DNA from 3 places in the Geobacter sp. SVR genome. Region 1 is predicted to be linked to each of the others. Evidence: riboswitches for the same ligand, from Rfam matches in the RefSeq annotation. Region 1 holds a riboswitch; each other region holds the start of a gene.
What was found. Region 1 has a riboswitch for cobalamin ahead of GSVR_RS17695 (energy-coupling factor ABC transporter permease). Riboswitches for the same ligand answer to the same signal wherever they lie in the genome.
Positions count from the first base shown of each region.

Region 1 (6,038 bases):
CCCCGGCGGCCGGTGCAACCAAGTCAGCCAGCACCCCGCGAATCGCAGCCCGAGAAACGACCAAACGCACCATCGACCGGAGAGCGCCGGGAAAGTCAGATACCGCCCGGTTCTTCAGCCAGCAGCCTGCTGAAACCGCGCCAGTCGGCGAAACCGCAGGGGACGCCTCAGCTTTTCCCCAGTGCCGGCAGGATCGCCAAGCTGGAGCAGGAATATCGCCGCACGTTCGAGGGCAATGGCGCGGAGGGCGAAAGTCGCCTCCTGAATACCAGCGATCCGGGTCTGGTATCATTTTTCAAGCGGCTGGAAAATGCGGTCTACGGTGTGTGGCGGATACCCCCCGGCGGGGAAACACTGACCGGCGAAGTCGTCGTCATGGCTACGTTCAATTCCAGGACAGGCGAGATTGTTGCCATCAAATCCATAGAAGGCTCCGGACATCGGGTGCTGGACGACGAAGTTTTTCGCGTGCTGCACACCATTGGCCCGGTCGGGCCTCTTCCCAAAGGATACGATAAGCCTGAGCACGATCTGTTCATGATATTCAGGTACGGGGGGAGCTTTGTGAGGATCATCCGGTGAGCGCCATGAGAGGATTTCTGATAGCTGCCCCCCAGAGCGGCAGCGGCAAGACCACCGTCACGCTGGCCGTCATGGCGGCCTTGGCGCGCCGCGGGGTAGCGGTGGCACCTTTCAAGTGCGGGCCGGACTTCATCGATCCCGGGTACCATCGCCTGGTCACCGGCCGCCCATCCATCAACCTGGATGCCTGGATGTGCCCGGAGTCCTTTGTCCGTGACACCTTCGGGCATCATACGGCCGAGGCCGATCTTGCCATTATCGAAGGGGTGATGGGGTTGTTCGACGGGCTGGGGGCGTCGTTCGAGGGAAGCAGCGCCCAGGTGGCGGCCATAACCGGCGCTCCGGTGGTATTGGTGGTCAACGCGCGCGGCATGGCCGCCAGCGCCGCGGCACTGGTGAAGGGTTTCCGGGATTTCGACCCGCGTATCCGACTGGCGGGGGTGATCTTCAACAACGTCGGCAGCGCCTCCCACACCGAGCTGCTGCGCCACAGTCTGACCGAAGCCCTGCCCGATATCGCGATCTTCGGCTGCCTGCCCCGCAGGGAGGCGCTGGAGATCCCGTCGCGGCACCTGGGCCTGGTGACGGCGGAGGATAACCCGTTGCCGCAGGATTGGCTGGCGGCTCTGGCGGATCTGGCTGAGGAAAACCTGGATCTGGAACGGCTAGCAGCACTGGAAATCCCCCCCGACCCCCCTTTTGTAAAGGGGGGAGAAAAGTCTGCATTGGCATCCAGCCATGTACCCCCCTTTGAGAAAGGGGGGCTAGGGGGGATTTCCCCCGTCCGTATCGCCGTCGCCCGCGACCCGGCCTTCTGCTTCATGTACGAGGATAACCTGCGGCTTTTGCGCCAGGCCGGGGCGGAACTGGCTTTTTTCTCCCCCCTGGACGATGCCGGTCTCCCCGAGGGGACGGCCGGCCTCTATCTGCCGGGGGGCTATCCCGAACTGTATGCCGAACGGCTGGCCGGCAATGGGAGCATGCTGGAGGCCATCAGCCGGGCCGGGGCGGCCGGCATGCCTGTGTACGCCGAATGCGGAGGCTTCATCTATCTGACCGAAGGGATGGCAGCCGGGGCAGGGGGAGATTCAGCCGATTTCGTCGGCATCTACCCCACCAGGGCACGCATGTTGCCGAAACGCAAGGCGCTGGGCTACCGGCAGGTGGAATTTACTGCCGATGCAGTCATTGCCGCTGCCGGGACAGCGGTGCGCGGGCATGAATTTCACTACTCCGAAATCGGTCCCATGCCGCAACAGGTGGGGCGTTGCTACCGCATGAGCCGCCAAGGGCACGAGCTGGGGCCGGAGGGTTACCGTATCAACAACTGCCTGGCCTCCTACGTTCATCTGCACTTCGGCAGCAACGCCCGGATCGCGCCCGCTTTTGTGGACGCCTGTCGACAGTGGTTCGCCCGTGACCTGAACCGGTAATGCCGTAGCGTCGGAAAGGGTGGGATGGCCGGGTTGTAGCGTCTCATGATGCGAGAATATTCAGGCGGAGCCCGGCCAGGCTTGAGAGTTTTGGCCTTGCGTGCCGTACCGGACTGTGCTACGAAACCACACCATTCAACTTCCAGCTGTAGGGAAGCCGGTTGAAATCCGGCGCTGCCCCGCAACTGTGAGGGGGGACTCGTGTCGCAGAAAGCCACTGCCCGTCAGGGTGGGAAGGCGCGGCATGGGGATGATCCCCGAGCCAGGAGACCTGGCTGGAAGACTTATCAGACTCCGACCGAGGGGGAGAGAGCTTATGAACCGCCACAGCATTGTTCCATTGTTGGCCCTGCCTGTTTTCCTGCTGCCGTCAACGTCATTCGCCATGCACATTTCTGAGGGCATTCTGCCCTTTAATTGGGCTGCTTTCTGGTTTGCCGCCTCTGCCCCGTTTCTGGCAATCGGACTCCGCACCCTGACCAGGCGTGCCGCCAGCGACCTTTCCAGTAAGCCTCTGGTCGGCATGGTGGCGGCCGTGGTGTTCGTGATCTCCTGCATGCCGATACCGGTGCCCATGGCCGGAACCTGCTCTCACCCCTGCGGCACCGGTCTGGCTGCGGTTTTGCTGGGTCCGGCACTGGGAGTGGTCACCGCGGCGGTCGCGCTCCTGATCCAGGCGCTGTTCTTGGCCCACGGCGGGCTGACCACCTGGGGTGCCAATCTCTTCACCATGGGGATCATAGGCTCCTTTGCCGGGTACTTTGCTTTCCGCGGGTTGCGCGCCTGCGGGGCCGGAGTCGTGCCCGCCGCCTTTGCTGCCGGTCTTCTGTCGGATTGGGCGACCTATGCCGGTACTGCCCTGATCATGGCGGCAGGCATCAAAGGGACCAGCCCCTTTTGGCCGCTGGCGGGTAAGATCGCTCTGGCTTTTGTTCCCACCCAGCTCCCGCTGGGGGTGATCGAGGGGGCCATCACCGCCGGCATGGTGTCGCTGCTGGTCAGGAAACGTCCCGACCTGTTGGCCCGCACCGCTTTGGCTGTCACGAAGGGGGAGGGGCGATGAAGATACGGACCGTACTGTTTTCCGTACTGCTGTTTGTCTGCTGCTGCGGTGGTCCTGCGTGTGCCGGGGAGAAGTGGCCCGGGATCGACGAGGCGGTGGTCAACAGGATCGCCCGGGAACAGGGGCGCCCTGCCCGGGAACCGTTGATCGACACCGGCGAAGGGGATCTGCAGTTGTTCGCCTTTCTGGCGGCGGGAAGTATCGGTGGGTTTGTGGCCGGATACTACTGGCGGATGCTGCTGGAGGGAAGGAAAGGCCCCAACTGAGGTTGGGGCCTTTGATCCGGAATGCTTACTTTCGTCCGCGGCTGGTGCTGCCTTTCGGCGGCCGTTGGGCCGGGCCCGTGTTACGGCGGTTTCCGCCAAAGGGGCGTTTCTTGCCCTGGGGGGGCTGCGGGCGCGCCTCGCTGACCGACAGCACGCGATCGATGAAAAAGGCGCCGTCCAGCACCTCGATCGCCTCTTTGGTCTGTTGCACGGTCGCCATCCTGACGTAGCCGCACTCCTTGAATTCTCCCGTCTGCGGGTCCCGGATCAGGTGGATCGATGTGACGGTTCCCACCACCGCGAACAGTTTCCTGATGTCCTCTTCAGTGGCCTTGGCCGATATGCTTCCCAGGTACAGCTCGTTTCTCATCTCGTTTTCCTTGATTCCTTCGAATTAGACGGCACGGCCTATTGTCGGCGACCGTTCATTTCTTCTTGTTGCCCACTTTTCTCTCATCCGTGGAGGGGAGCAGCGTCAGTCTGACCGTGCGCCGCTCAGGGCCAACCTCCTCGAAAACATAGCTCAATGCCGATGATTCCGGGGCATTCCGATCCTCGATGGTATAGCGGAGTCCCAGCCTGTTGGCCAATTTCTCGATGATCCGTCGGGGGGACTCATCCTCCCTGAACACGAGCAGCTGTGTATTGTACGGCATCAACAGCCGCTCATAGGTGTAGGCTTCGGATGCCGGCAATTCGCAGGCAACGACCACCGACAGGCCGGCGTTGCTGGCAGTAAAGCCCAGAATCCCCTGCATGATGCCCGGCTGGGGAGCCAGCAGCCCCAGGCCTTCGGTCATTTTGCGGGCCATGACGCAGCTCGGGGCAGCGGCGATGCTGACGGGGAGAGAATCCTGGGCAGTTGCCGCCGCAGTGGCCGCGTGGCGATCCGCAGCCGCCGGTTTCGCGCTCCCTTTCCCGGCATGTTTGGATGCCCGTGCAGTCAGCGGTATCTTCAGCTCCTGCCCAACCTGCAGGGCGCGGGGATTATGAATGCCGTTGAGCTGCATCGCCTGGGGGATCAGCCGCTCCGCCGCCTCGTCGGACAGCCCGAAGTGCCGCACCAGGATCAGGTAGAGATGGTCTCCCGGGCGGACGGTGTACCTGACGATCTCGCCGGAGGCAGACTCGCGGTGTTCCGTCCGGTGCTTCCGGTGCTGGATGCGTGGCGGCTGGGACGGCTTGCCCGGTCGTGCCGGGGGCAGCTCTTTTAGATCGAGTTCGAACTCCGAGGCCCGGCTGGGAGGAAGATCCTTCGGGTTGATGTCGAACTCCGAGGGTGAGCCGAGGGCAGCCCCGCACAGGGCAAGGCCGAGAATCGCCGCGACTGGAACAATGATTTTCATGGGAACCACCACGCATCGCAATGTATCGGAATTTGCGCCACACTCTACCACAGCTTCAGGCATTGTCATATGCCGATTTGCGAGAATGCTTCAGGAAACCTGTTGCAGAAAATCGACGCTTTTCAGGCGGCGTCCCACCTGGGCGGCAATGGCCTGATCGAGCAGCGCTCCGGCCTGGGCGGTCGTTTCGGCTGAAAAGGGGATCGATCCGAAGGTGCCGGTAGCCAGGCAGGACAGCAACAGGGAGAGGGTGGCTGCCGATACGGGACGGCCGCTGCCGGCGCAGAAGCGGCAGTTCAGCTCTCCCCCCTCCGACAGGAGCGCCCCTGTGCCGCCGAAAGGGGTGTCGCAGCGGGAACAGGTCTCCAGGGAAGGGCGGTACCCGAGGATATTGAGCAGGTTGATCTCGAAAAATCGCCGCTCCGCCGTGTCGGCCGCAGTCGCTTCCAGCCGGTCCAGGTAGGCTGACAGCAGGCGGTAGAGGCGCGGCAGGGGGTGCCCCTCGGGGCTGATCGCCTCTACCAGTTCGCAGGCGTACAGGGCATGGGCGATGCCGTTCAGGTCACCGCGGATGCGGGGATAGATGCTGTGGATCTCCGCCTGGGTGAGACCGCACAATCCCTCCTTGAGCCTGACCTGGACCTCGATGCGGGCAAAGGCCTCCAGTGCCGCGCCGAAGCGTTTGCGGCTCTTGCGGGCGCCGCGGGCAAAGGATCGGATGCGGCCATGCTCCAGCGTAAAGAGCGACACGATCCGGTCGGTGTCGCCGTAATCACGGGTGCCAAGCACAAAGGCCTGCAGCCTCTCGGGGTGCATCGCTAGTGGGCCTCGCTCCAATTGGAGCCGTGGCTGATATCGACCTTGAGCGGCACCCGCAGGGTCACGGCCCGGGACATCTCCTCCTCCACCAGCAGTTCCATCTGCACCAGTTCCTCTTGCGGTACCTCGAACACCAGTTCGTCGTGGACCTGCATGATCAGCCGGCTTTTCAGCTCTTCGGCGCGAATGCGGGCAGCCACCCGGATCATGGCCGCCTTGATGATATCCGCAGCCGATCCCTGGATCGGGTAGTTGATGGCGTTGCGCTGGGCAAAGGCGCGTATGTTGCCGTTGGAGCTGGAGATTTCGGGGATCGGCAGTCTCCGGCCGAGAATGGTATGGACGCAGCCGGTTTCCTGGGCCTGGCGGATGCAGGATTCCAGGAAGTCGATGGCACCGTGGTGGCGCTCCTTGTAGGCAGCGATGAATTCCTCCGCGGTCTTGCGGGCAACTCCCAGTTGTTTGGCAAGACTGAAGGCCCCCTGGCCGTAGATGATGCCGAAGTTGATGGTTTTGGCCTGGCGCCGCA
Region 1 covers NZ_AP024469.1:3,788,504-3,794,541, reverse strand. Annotated here, with positions in the region: gene GSVR_RS17705 (TonB C-terminal domain-containing protein) at 1-582, shown strand, start outside; gene GSVR_RS17700 (cobyrinate a,c-diamide synthase) at 588-2,015, shown strand; cobalamin riboswitch at 2,136-2,309, shown strand; gene GSVR_RS17695 (energy-coupling factor ABC transporter permease) at 2,332-3,078, shown strand; gene GSVR_RS17690 (cobalt transporter) at 3,075-3,344, shown strand; gene GSVR_RS17685 (RNA-binding protein) at 3,370-3,714, opposite strand; gene GSVR_RS17680 (LysM peptidoglycan-binding domain-containing protein) at 3,770-4,690, opposite strand; gene recO (DNA repair protein RecO) at 4,781-5,506, opposite strand; gene polA (DNA polymerase I) at 5,509-6,038, opposite strand, start outside.

Region 2 (6,038 bases), 2.2 Mb from region 1:
GCTTCCGCATCGTCGGCACCACCCCGGCCTATCCCGGTCATTACCAGGCCAGGCTGAAACCGGGGGGACGCTACTGGCACAAGGAGATGGAAGCCGTGCTGGGTGCCGAAGCCGCCGCCAGAAGCGGGCTCAGGCCCGGCGACTCCTTTGCCGGTTCCCACGGCCTGACCTCCGGCGGCGAGGTGCATGCGGAGTTTCCCTACACCGTGACCGGCATCCTCGAACCGACCGGCACCGTAGTGGACCGGCTGATCCTGACCGGCCTGGAGAGCGTCTGGCATATCCACGAGCACCATCACCACGACGAAGACCACGATGAGGACCATGACGAGCATCATGCGGAGGAGGCGCACCACCATGACGACGACCACGACCACCACGATGCGGATGAACACGAAGGCAAGCGTGAAATCACCTCCCTGCTGGTTTCCTACAATTCGCCGCTTGCAGCGGCGGAGCTTCCCCGCATGATCAACGGAACCACCTCGATGCAAGCGGCCAGCCCGGCCTTCGAGGTGGCGCGCCTGACCTCGTTCATGGGGACCGGCACGGAAACGCTCACCTTCTTTGCCTGGTTCCTGATCGCACTGGCCGGCCTCGGCATTTTTGCCGGGCTGTACAACGCCATGAACGAGCGGCGCTACGACCTGGCCCTGATGCGCGGTTTCGGCGCCAAACCGGGAAAACTGTTCGCCCTGATGATGACCGAGAGCCTGGCCGTTTCGTTGATCAGCGCGGCTGTCGGGCTCGTGGCAGGTCATCTGCTGGTGGGGGGTATCGCCGCCTGGCTGGAGCACACCAAACACCTGCACATGACGGGCCGGCTGTTCCTGGCCGAGGAGGCCTGGCTGCTCCCCCTGTGCCTGGTGGTGGGCGCTGCCGCGGCCCTGTTGCCGGCGGTGCAGGTCTACCGGATCGACATTTTCAAGACATTGGTACAACGCTGAGGAGGCCCTATGATACGCATTGTGTTCTGCATCCTGATGGTAGCGCTGGCCTGCGGTTTTACCCCGCCCGATGCCCGTTTTTCCCGCTCCGGCGATCCGGTGCCCTTGCCACCGGGACCCCGCCAGATGCAGTCGGAGGACCAGATCTGGAAACATTTCGCCCAATGCAAGCTCAGGCGGAATCAGGATTTTTCCTACGGCATCGCCTATACCCCGGAGGTCAAGGCCATGAACGGCAGGCAGACCGTGATCAGCGGCTTCATGCTGCCCCTGGAGGCCAAGGAGAAATTCACCCATTTCATCCTGAGCAAGCGCGCCCCTACCTGCGCCTTCTGCCCTCCCGGAGCCCCCAACGAGGTGGTGGAGGTCTTTACCTCTGAACCGGTGAAATGGCAGGAAGACCTGGTCACGGTTTCAGGCACCCTGACCTTGGCGAGCGACAACAAACGAGGGATTTTCTTCCTGATCAAGAATGCGACCGTGAAATAGCGGTGCGGGGATGGAAGGATATCGGCATCATCCCTGACGGACCGCCCCATGACGGTCCGTCAGTTCCCGGTCAGCCTTTTCAGCGCATTTTCCAGGATGGCATTATTGACCCCCATGCCGAGATAGCCGGTCTGGCCGTAGGTATCGTACAGCGCCACCTGTTCCACGAGTATGGCCAGGTCGGCCTCTCTGCCATGGAAATCGTGCCGGTTCTCGATGATCCGGAAGATCTGCTCTGCCAGACCGTCGGGAAGGTCCTGCTCGCTTTGGGCCGCCTCGGTGGCGGCCCGCAACCTGTCGAATACGGTCATGTCCGCTCCTCCTCCAGCCAGCGCAGGGTCCTTTTGATGTCCTCGTGATCGTAGGCCCACTTGCAGCAACCGGCCTCGGCATACACGTCATACTCCCGCACCTGGGCAAGCAGGATCTCCACCAGATACTCCTTGCCCTGATAGGCCTCCGGGTTCCTGGCAACCGCCAGTACCGGGTCCGCCAGCCATTGCGGCAGGTCCTGCTGTTCGTACTGCTCGATCGTGGCCGCTTCAAGTTCCTGAAAGACCTGATCCATGGTCCGCTCCTTTCCTATCTCCGTAAAGCTTCGAGGATATCTACAACGTTGTCCCAGTCCACCTCCGGGGTCATATGGCACCAGGAGAGCCGGATCGAACATTCCACCTGCTCCGGAGAGCGCTCCATTGCCGCCAGGACATGGCTGGGCGTGCGCGTATGGGAGGTGCAGGCCGAGGTGCTCGATATCGCTATGACCTCTTTCAGGGCATGGATGGCGCGATCCGAGCCGATGCCGGGCAGGGAGACATTGACCGCATGAGGGAGCGTGCAGGCCTCGTCGCCGTTCTGCTCCGCGCCGAGCCGGGCCAGGGCCGCCAGAGTCTCGGCCCGGAATGCCCGGCATTTCTCCCGGCGAGCGTCCCGGTCCCTGAGCGCCAACCGGACTGCTTCGCCGAACCCGGCTATCAGCGGGACCGCCAGGGTCCCGGGCCGCAGCCCCTGCTCCTGACCGCCGCCGAACATGAGGGGCTGCAGGGGAGGCAGCCGGTTATCCCGTTTGCGGGCGATCAGGGCGCCGATCCCCTTGGGACCGTAGATCTTGTGCCCGCTGACGGCGATCAGGTCCAGGCGGGGATGGCGGAGTTGGTCGATCTCCTTGCCGAATCCCTGGGCCGCGTCCACATGCCACCAGGCCTCGTGGCCCCCTAGGATATCCGCTGTTTCCGCCAGGGGCTGCAGCACCCCGGTCTCGTTGTTTACCTGCATGGTCGAAACGAGCAGCGTGTCCGGGCGCAGCGCATCCGCCAGGCGCTGCGGCTCGAAGCGCCCGTCCGCCTGCACCGGCAGGATCTCCACTTCGAAACCGAGCCGCGCCAGCTCCTCGAAAGGTTCCAGCACCGCCTTATGTTCGATGGCAGTGGTCAGCACATGGCGCCGCCCGCTTTGCCTGCCGGTCTCCGCCAGTCCCAGGATGGCCATATTGTTGCTCTCCGTGGCCCCGCTGGTGAAGATCACCTCGTCGCGCCGCGCCCTTACCACCTCCGCGATCTGGCCTCGGGCATGTTCGACGGCACTCCGCGCAAAAGCCCCGTGGTCGTGGATCGGGCTGGCGGCATTGCCGAAGTCCTTTTCGAAAAAACGCCGCATCACCGCAATGACGGACGGTTCCAGCGGCGTGGTTGCATTGCAGTCCAGATAGATCGCCATATCCCGCTCCCGGTGTTTTTTCCAACTATAGAACACCAAAGTGTATATAAAAAATATATTGTTTTTATCGTCGTTATATATTTTATATATACACAAACGGAGGCTGACATGGATCTGCGACAGTTACGGTTTTTTCTGGAAGTGGCCGATTCCGGGAGCTTTACCGGTGCGGCGGAAAAGTTGCACATTGCCCAGCCGGCCCTCAGCATTGCCATCAAAAAGCTGGAAGAGGACCTGGACGTGGTGCTCTTCAACCGGCGGGACCGGAAGATTACCCTGACCGCCGAGGGGGAGGTGCTGGCGCGGCACGCGCGGGAGATACGCCAGGGGGTGGCAAAGGCACGGCAGGAGATCGACGACCTGCGGGGACTGTTCAAGGGGGAGGTGCGGGTCGGCCTGACCCCGATGCTGAGCAGTTTTTTCTTTCCCGGGATAATCTCCGCCTTCAAGCGGCGTTATCCGGCCCTGCACCTGTCCGTTCACGGCGACAGCGCCTGGAACATCCAGCGCAGGATCGAGTCGGGAGAGATCGACATGGGAGTGGTGGCCGGAGCAGTGCCGGAGGGGCTCGATTCCCACCACATGGTGCGGGAGGAGGTTGTGGCCTGCGTCCATCGCAGCCATGCCTGGGCCGGGCGGAAAAAGATGCCGCTGGCCGAGCTGCTGGGGGAACCGTTGATCCAGTTCGAGGAAGGATATCACCTGCGGGAGATGATCGACGAACTGGCAGCCCGGGAAGGGCTCTCTCCCGTTACGGTGGCGGAATCGAACCTGTTTTCCCTGGTCAGAAGTCTGGTCAGGGAGGAACTGGGCCTGGCCTTTTTCCTCAAAATGGTGGTTGCTCGGGATGCGGAGGTTGCGGCGATCTCCTGCGATCCGCCGCTCTTTCTCGATCTCTCCATAGCCTGGAAAAAGAACACCACCCTTTCCCGGGCCAACCGGGCGTTTGTCGATTTTCTCATCCAGGAAGTGGATGAGTATTACCTGCTTGCCCAGGCGGCCGGCACGTTTCCATTGCCGTGATGTCCGCTTCCGGCCGTGCAAAAAGAAAAGCCATTGACACACAATATGGCACCGTGCTATACGACGGACGCAATATCTTGTTGCGAAAATATGACAATCGAATATCGGATCACGGCGCCCGCAAGGGCTTGATAGGGAAGAGGGGTGTAAATCCCCCGCGGACCCGCCGCTGTAAGCGATGACAAAGGGCAAGATGCCACTGACTGATGAGGTCGGGAAGGCGCCCGGAGGACGAATCGCGAGCCAGAAGACCTGCCATGATCCCAACCACTATTCAGAAGGCCGATGCCAGAACATCGGCCGGAACTCTCCGGGACTGGGAGCAGGTGGATAACGGGAACAGGCGACTTTGAACACGGAAAGTCCGCATGCTGCTTCGGCAGATGCGGACTTTTTTTATGGCTGTTTCCGTTGCGGTACCCTCCCCCCCGGACTCCAAACCAGAAAACCACAGCAGAGAGTTGGGCACGCTTTGCTCTGCCTGACTATGAACCTGAACTGCAATTGCACGCGGATTCACGCGGATGCGGCGGATGAACGCAGATTTTGGTTATCCGCGTCTATCCGCTCAAATCCGGCCTTTTCCGCGTTCCATGAAGATTTTGGGGTTCTCTGTGTCCTCTGTGGCAAAAGCCTTTAAGGAGTCTTCACCATGCCCCACACCGAACCACTGCCCGTCCCGGCAATCGTCGTCAAACGCGATGGTTCCCGCGCCCCCTTTGACGCCAACCGCATCCAGTCCGCCATCCTGCGGGCCGGCAAGGCCACCGGCGAATTCACCGAGGACGAGGCCCACCTTCTGACCCGGCAGATACTGAAAGTCCTGCGCCACCGCTTCCCCCTTGAACCGCCCCAGGTGGAGCAGATCCAGGACGTGGTGGAGCAGGCCCTGATCTCAGCCAACCACTTTGCCACTCTGCGGGCCTACGCGGTCTACCGGGAGCAGCGCCACAAGCTGCGCCAGGACCAGAAGACCGTGGTGGACGTGGCATCCTCGGTCAACGAATACCTGGAGCAGTCCGACTGGCGGGTCAATGCCAACGCCAATCAGGGCTATTCTCTGGGGGGCCTGATCCTGAACGTCTCCGGCAAGGTGGTGGCCAATTACTGGCTCAATCACGTCTATCCGCCGGAGGTGGGGGAGGCCCACCGGGAGGGTAGCCTGCACATCCACGACCTGGACATGCTCTCCGGCTACTGCGCCGGCTGGTCTCTGCGCATGCTGCTCACCGAGGGGTTCAACGGCGTACCGGGCAAGGTGGAGGCAGCCCCCCCCAAACACATGTCCAGTGCAGTGGGACAGATCGTCAACTTCCTCGGCACCCTGCAGAACGAATGGGCCGGGGCCCAGGCCTTCAGCTCCTTCGACACCTACATGGCCGCTTTCGTGCGCAAGGACCGGCTCACGTACGAAGACGTGAAGCAGCAGATGCAGGAATTGATCTTCAACCTGAACGTCCCCTCCCGCTGGGGCACTCAGACCCCGTTCACCAACCTGACCTTCGACTGGACCTGCCCGGAGGACCTGAAGAACCAGGTGCCGGTCATCGGCGGTGAAGAGATGCCCTTTACCTACGGCGAGCTGCAGGAGGAAATGGACCTGATCAACCGGGTCTATATCGAGGTCATGACAAGAGGGGATGAAAAGGGGCGGGTCTTCACCTTCCCGATCCCCACCTACAACATCACCCCCGATTTCCCTTGGGAGAGCAAGAACGCGGAACTGCTGTTCGAAATGACCGCCCGCTACGGCCTGCCCTATTTCCAGAACTTCATCAACTCCGAGCTCTCCCCCACCATGATCCGCTCCATGTGCTGCCGCCTGCAACTGGACCTGCGGGAACTGCTCAAGCGGGGCAACGG
Region 2 covers NZ_AP024469.1:1,636,596-1,642,633, reverse strand. Annotated here, with positions in the region: gene GSVR_RS07600 (ABC transporter permease) at 1-947, shown strand, start outside; gene GSVR_RS07595 (DUF3299 domain-containing protein) at 957-1,436, shown strand; gene GSVR_RS07590 (GSU3529 family protein) at 1,496-1,747, opposite strand; gene GSVR_RS07585 (GSU3529 family protein) at 1,744-2,004, opposite strand; gene GSVR_RS07580 (cysteine desulfurase family protein) at 2,019-3,152, opposite strand; gene GSVR_RS07575 (LysR family transcriptional regulator) at 3,261-4,175, shown strand; cobalamin riboswitch at 4,271-4,450, shown strand; gene GSVR_RS07570 (ribonucleoside triphosphate reductase) at 4,828-6,038, shown strand, end outside.
Region 2: linked by a shared signal. The riboswitch ahead of GSVR_RS07570 (ribonucleoside triphosphate reductase) and the one ahead of GSVR_RS17695 (energy-coupling factor ABC transporter permease) in region 1 are both predicted to bind cobalamin.

Region 3 (6,038 bases), 2.2 Mb from region 1:
ATGGATACTTCCGTCAAAGACAGACAATGGCACGCAGATCTTCGCGGATGCGGCTGATTTCCGCGGATTCAATCGTAACGGTGCTTTTGTTGTCCGCGTAGATCCGCTCAATCCGCGTCATCCGCGTTCCATTACCCTTCAGGTCCGTTCGTTCAGGTCCGTCTCCAGCATCCGCGCCAGCTCAGTGCAGGAACGGGGCGCAGCTCCCCCGGCCGACAGCACCCCCCGTTCCACCAGCAGAGGATGGATCAGCGCCACCTGTGGGACACCCAGACCGTGCTGTTCCAGCACCCCAGTCTGTTGGGGGAAACACTCGGCAGAGAACCGCTTCGCCAGCCGGCCGCGGTCCAGCAGGCAGGCCTCGTCGGCCCAGACATAGGCCAGGTCCACGTCATGGGTGGCCATGACAATGGTGATCCCCTGGCAGTGCAGTCGGTGCAGCACCTCCAGCAACTCCCGCTGCATCCGCAGGTCCAGCCCGGCCGTCGGTTCGTCCAGGATCATAACCTGGGGCCGCATGGCCAGCACTCCGGCGATACAGACCCGTTTCTTCTGGCCGTAGCTCAGGTTGTGCACCGGCTTGTCAGCGCAACTGGTCATGCCCACCGCTTCCAGGGCCTGCTCCACCCGCTCCCGAACTTCACGCCGCTCCAGTCCCATATTCATGGGTCCGAAAGAGACATCCTCCCGCACGCTGGCGGAAAAAAGCTGACTGTCCGGGTTTTGGAACACCAGGCCCACCTTGGAGCGAAGTTCGCGTAGCCCCTGGCGGGCGTAGTCCAGGGGCGAGCCGTTGAACAGGACCTGGCCGTTTCCGGGGCGCAGGATGCCGTTCATGTGCAGAAACAAGGTGGTCTTGCCCGCGCCGTTGGGCCCCAGCAACACGGTCCGGCTGCCGCGTCGGAGAGACAGAGAGCAACCATCCAGCCCCACGCTGCCGTCCGGGTAGTGAAAACTTACGTTCCGCAGTTCCAGGATATTGTCTTCGGTTGTCGATATCATGGTATCACCACTGTCAATACGATCAGGCTGCCGCCGGCCAGGACCGCAATAGTCAGGCTGGCGGCGCTCCGCGGATAGCCGGGTTCCAGAAAGCGCAGCGGCCCGTCGTTATTTCGGGCCAGGGCTCCCTGGTGCAAGGCAAGTGAACGCTGCCAGACCTGTACCATCAGGTTGGCAGCCAGGATGCCGAGGGAACGCAGGGCCAGCCGTGGAGTGGCCTGCCCCAGGCGGGCCGCCTGGGCCGTATGCATGTCGTGCACCGCCTCGGATAGCACGAACAGCATGCGGTAGCAGAGAGTCATCAGGTCCAGCAGCACCTCCGGGGTTTTCAGGCGGCGCAGCAGGGCGATGATGTCGTTCATGGGCGTGGTCAGGCCCAGGAAGAGCAAGGCAGCCAGTCCGCCAAGAGAGCGGGCGCAGACCCGGGCCACGTGGTGCATTTCCTCCGCCGGAACCGGGCGCAGGCTGGGTCCGGCCGGACCGGACATGTTCAGGGAAAGGGACAGGGTCAGGGCGCTGGTGGCCAGGAACAGCAATGCCGGGGCCGCCACCCGCAGGTAGTCCTTGAGCGGTGTGCCGGCCCCCAGCAGGGTGACAACCGCCAGCACCAGGGCCAGCCCGGCGGCCACGGCCGGACGTGGTGCCATGAACACGGCCGCGAGCCCGCACAGGGTGAAAAGCCCCTTGGCGGCGGGATCGACCCGCCGCCAGCGGTTGGCATGGGCATGACGCTCCAGGAGCATCATGCCTGTTCTTCCTGTGCCCGCCGCAACCTGACCCGGGTCGAGGAACTGCCGTACCAGTAGCCGAGGAAACCTGCCCCAATGGCGGCCTGGAGGGAGAAGAGCAATGATGCCACCTCACCGCTGGGGGGCTCCATCAGAGATTTTGCCCAGGGCTTGTAGGAAGGGTTGATCTTGGTGATGGCATCCTTTGCCTGATCGTCGGAGCCGGTGAAGATCTCCACCTCTTTACCGTCCGGGCCGGGCTCCGGCTTCTTGATCATCAGCAGGGGAACGGTAATGAGCACAATCACCAGCACCAGCAGGATGAGATTCTGGAACCGTTTCATGCCTTCACCTCCTGAGGGGAAACTACGTTCAGTTCCTGTAATTCACGGGGATTGAAGCGGGCCAGGGCATTGAAGACGATCACCGTCAGGAATCCCTCGCTGATGGCCAGGGGCACCTGGGTCACGGCAAAGATGCCGGCGAATTTAAGGAACGAGGCCATGAACCCGCCCGCAGGATCGGGAAACGCCAGGGCCAGTTGCATCGAAGTGGTGACATAGGTCATGAGATCTCCCAGGGTTGCTGCCAGGAAGATGCCGACGCCGAAGGGGAGGCGTGCCGTCCTGGCCAGACGGTAGACGGTAAAGGCGGCAAACGGCCCTACAATGGCCATGGAGAAGATGTTGGCCCCCAGGGTGGTCAGGCCGCCGTGAGCCAGCAGCAGGGCCTGGAACAGCAGTACCACGCCGCCAATAGGGGCCATGGCCGCCGGTCCGAACAGCACGGCCCCCAGGCCGGTGCCGGTGGGGTGGGAGCAACTGCCGGTGACCGAGGGCATCTTCAGGGCCGACAGCACAAAAGTGAAGGCCGTGGCAACCCCCAGGAGCATACGCTGCTCCGGATTCTCCTTGATTCTCCTGTTGACGGTGGCGAGCCCCCAGGCTACGAAGGGGGCCGAGGCAATGCTCCAGCCCACGGCATGTTTGACCGGCAGAAAACCTTCCATGATGTGCATGAGTGTTTCTCCTTTTGTTGTTGGAATTGTTGGAATAGTGGTATCCAAGGTACAAGGGCGGCAAGCAGGATCCGCCCCGGCCAGAGCTGCTATTGTGTCACTGCCTTGCGTTTGGTCTTGTCCCAGTTGAAGGTCAGCATGGCATAGGCGTAGCTCAGGTCCTTGCTGCTGCCGGAAGCCTCCCGGAAGAATCCCTCGGTAAAGAAGTGGTCGTAGGCCAGGGTCAGGGCCAGGTTCTTCTGGATCTTCCAGGTCAGGCCGAAGTCGGCTTCTATGCCCAGGTGGCGGCTGACGATGCCGGTCGGTACGTTGTTGGCCATGAACTTGTGGCCGGTGGCTGCAAAGCTCAGACTGTCGGTGAGTTCGATGCCCCAGCCCAGGGTGTAGACCTGCAGACCGCTGGCATGGCTTCCGGCCACATCGATGCCGGAAAGATCGCCGAACAGATGCATGTCGCCCACAATGGAGGTATCGTTGTTGGGGTTGCGGAATTCTTTCCTGCTGGAGATGCCGTCGGCAGCATTCTGGTCGCCGGAGCCGATGGCATAACCGAAGGTCAGGGCATTCTTGAATCCGCCCAGTTCGAATTCGCCGGTCAGGTCGGCATGGCCGCCGTAGGCGTTGACATCTTCGCCGCCCAGTTTACCGGTCTGGAAGACAGGCTCGATCTCCAGGGAGAGCGGTCCCAGTTTGGAGACACTGCGCAGACCCCAGGTATCCAGGTATTCGCCCCGCTGGGGCTCGCCTTCGGCAGCCTGGTTGTCGCGGAACACGTACAGGTCAAGCGTGCTGTCCTCGGTCGGGGCATAGGTGGCATAGGCGCCCCACAGGTTGCCGGTCTGACCACCCGAGAACGGCTTGGCATACACGCCCCCCAGCAGGTCGACACTGAGCCCTGCCAGCGGCTTCAAGCGAAGGCGGGCACCGTCGAAGGTCATACCGTCGAAGGCTGTATCGGCACCCTGGATAAAGGCGCTGCCGTACACGAACTCCTGACGACCTCCCTTGAGTGCAGCCCAGTCATGACCGGGAGTGCGTGCCTCCACGAAGCCCTGATAGAGATTGAAGCGGTCGAACTCGCCATTTCCGCCGGTAAAGCCGTAGCCCTGTCCTTCCAGGTGGATATCGAGGTAATCGGTGGGATGCCAGTACGCGAACGGCTTGACGCGCCAGGTGAACTGCCCCATATCGAAGCCGGGTTCATGGCCGTCGAACAACCGGAAATTCCTGCCCCACTCGCCCCTCAGGAAACCGTTCACCCCAAATTTGTAGGTGTAGGCCGGCGTTTCCGGCTCCACCAGATCGAGGATATCCTCAATGCTGGCGCGTTTTGCGCCGTATTCGGGCTGCTTGGTCAACTCGCCTTCCAGAGCTTCGTGCAAGGCGGAGATACGGACCAGATCGTCACGCAGCAGGGCTCCGCCCCCCTCCTTGTCATACTTGTCCACGACCTTTTCCAGAACGGAAAGCAGACACTGGGCCAGCTCACCTTTTGAACACGGCTTGCCTTCGGGCAGCTTTTTCTGGGCCTCGTACTTGTCCACCAGATCCTTGATCTCCTGGTAGGCCCAGTTCTCGGCATTTACCTGCTCCGGGATCTGACGTTCGCCGGCCCCTTCCTGGGCCTGGTTCATCTGGGGCGCCTGGTCCATGGTGCCCGCGCCTTCCTGGGCATGTGCCGCCCCCGCCAACAGCAGCGTGGTCGATAGTATCGGCAGTATCCTCTTAAACATCCTTCATTCCTCCTGTGTTATGGAATTTCAGGTCAGTCAATCCGGCGATTACGGCTGAAAATAAAAAAAGTCCGCACCTGCAATCGCAGTATGCGGACTTTCCGTATTCAAAGTCTGATAATGGTTCCACTCTCCCTTTACCGTCGGGACTGGTGAGTGCTGAGATCAGGCAGGTCTTCTGGCTCGCGATTCATCCTCCGGGCGCCTTCCCGATCTTTCGATCAGTGACATCTTGCCCTTTGTCCTCGCTTACAGCGGCGGGTCCGCGGGGGAATCTTTCCTGACGGAAATACACCCCTCTTCCCTTTTCACCCTTACGGGCACCGTGATCCGGTATTCGGTTGTCGTACTGATTATGCCCGCTGCGGGAACAGCAGTTCCCTATCCAAAACGGGCAGTTAACCCTAACAAATTTCCGTCATGAAATCAATGTGCATCCTTGCACCACCAACTTCTCCCCCCATTCCTTTTCCACCATGCGCTGCATCGCTTCGATTCGTCCTCCTTCCTCCAGAAAGGGGTCCAGGGTGGTGCGGAACTGGTGGGACACGCCGCTGCGCCGCACCAGCTCCGCGCTTGTCCGGGCCGCCGCACCGCTGTCCGGAACGCCGGTGATCCGCTCGTACTCCTCGAAGGGGGCCTTGAGATCCATGCCGATCCAGTCCAGATGCGGCAGGCACTCCAGCAGCCGGGCCGGGTATGGGCCGGCGGTGTGCAGTCCCACCGCGAACCCCATCCCCTTTACTGTTCTGATGGCGTCGGGCAGGTCGGCCTGCATGGTCGGCTCGCCGCCGCTGAACACCACCCCGTCCAGCAGGCCGCACCGGCTGCGGAGTAGGGCCATGATCTCCAGCCACGGCACTGCTGTGCCGCTCATGGTGGGGAGCAGGTGCCGATTGTGGCAGTAGCCGCAGCGCCAGGGGCATCCCTGGCAGAAAAGCACCGCCGCCAGCCTGCCGGGGTAGTCGATGGTGGTGAAGGGGAGCAGTCCCCCGATCTCAAGCATCTCGCCCGGTTGCCGCGCCCGGCTCCCGGAAGAAGCACCGCGCGGCATGTTCGGCCTTTTTGCCGGTGTTGAAGGACTCCACCGGCCGGTGGTATCCCATGACCCTGGTCCAGACCTCGCAGGGCTGGCGTTTCAGGTGTTGCTGCTCTGTTTCCTGTTGCAATGCGTTGTTTTCAGACATGAGGCTGTTCTCCTTTGGCGTGGTAATACCCGCGCACCAGCTCCTGATCGCAGACCGGGCAGTAGCGGTGCTCTCCGGCCAGGTAGCCGTGTTTGGGGCAGATGGAAAAGGTGGGGGTGATGGTCAGGTAGGGGATGCGGAAATTCTCCAACACCCGTTTCACCAGCGTGCGGCAGGCCGCAGTGCTGGAGACCGGCTCCCCCAGGTAGAGGTGAAAGACCGTGCCGCCGGTGTACTGGCGCTGCAACAGCTCCTGAAGTTCCAGGGCCGCAAAGGGATCGTCGGTGTACCCCACAGGCAACTGGGACGAGTTGGTGTAGAAGGGAGCTGCGGCAGTGCCGGCCTGGAGCATCTGCGGGTAGCGCTTCTT
Region 3 covers NZ_AP024469.1:1,630,113-1,636,150, forward strand. Annotated here, with positions in the region: gene GSVR_RS07535 (energy-coupling factor ABC transporter ATP-binding protein) at 139-1,002, opposite strand; gene cbiQ (cobalt ECF transporter T component CbiQ) at 999-1,748, opposite strand; gene GSVR_RS07545 (energy-coupling factor ABC transporter substrate-binding protein) at 1,745-2,074, opposite strand; gene GSVR_RS07550 (energy-coupling factor ABC transporter permease) at 2,071-2,748, opposite strand; gene GSVR_RS07555 (alginate export family protein) at 2,838-4,481, opposite strand; cobalamin riboswitch at 4,633-4,824, opposite strand; gene GSVR_RS07560 (anaerobic ribonucleoside-triphosphate reductase activating protein) at 4,900-5,487, opposite strand; gene nrdD (anaerobic ribonucleoside-triphosphate reductase) at 5,480-5,668, opposite strand; gene GSVR_RS07570 (ribonucleoside triphosphate reductase) at 5,661-6,038, opposite strand, start outside.
Region 3: linked by a shared signal. The riboswitch ahead of GSVR_RS07555 (alginate export family protein) and the one ahead of GSVR_RS17695 (energy-coupling factor ABC transporter permease) in region 1 are both predicted to bind cobalamin.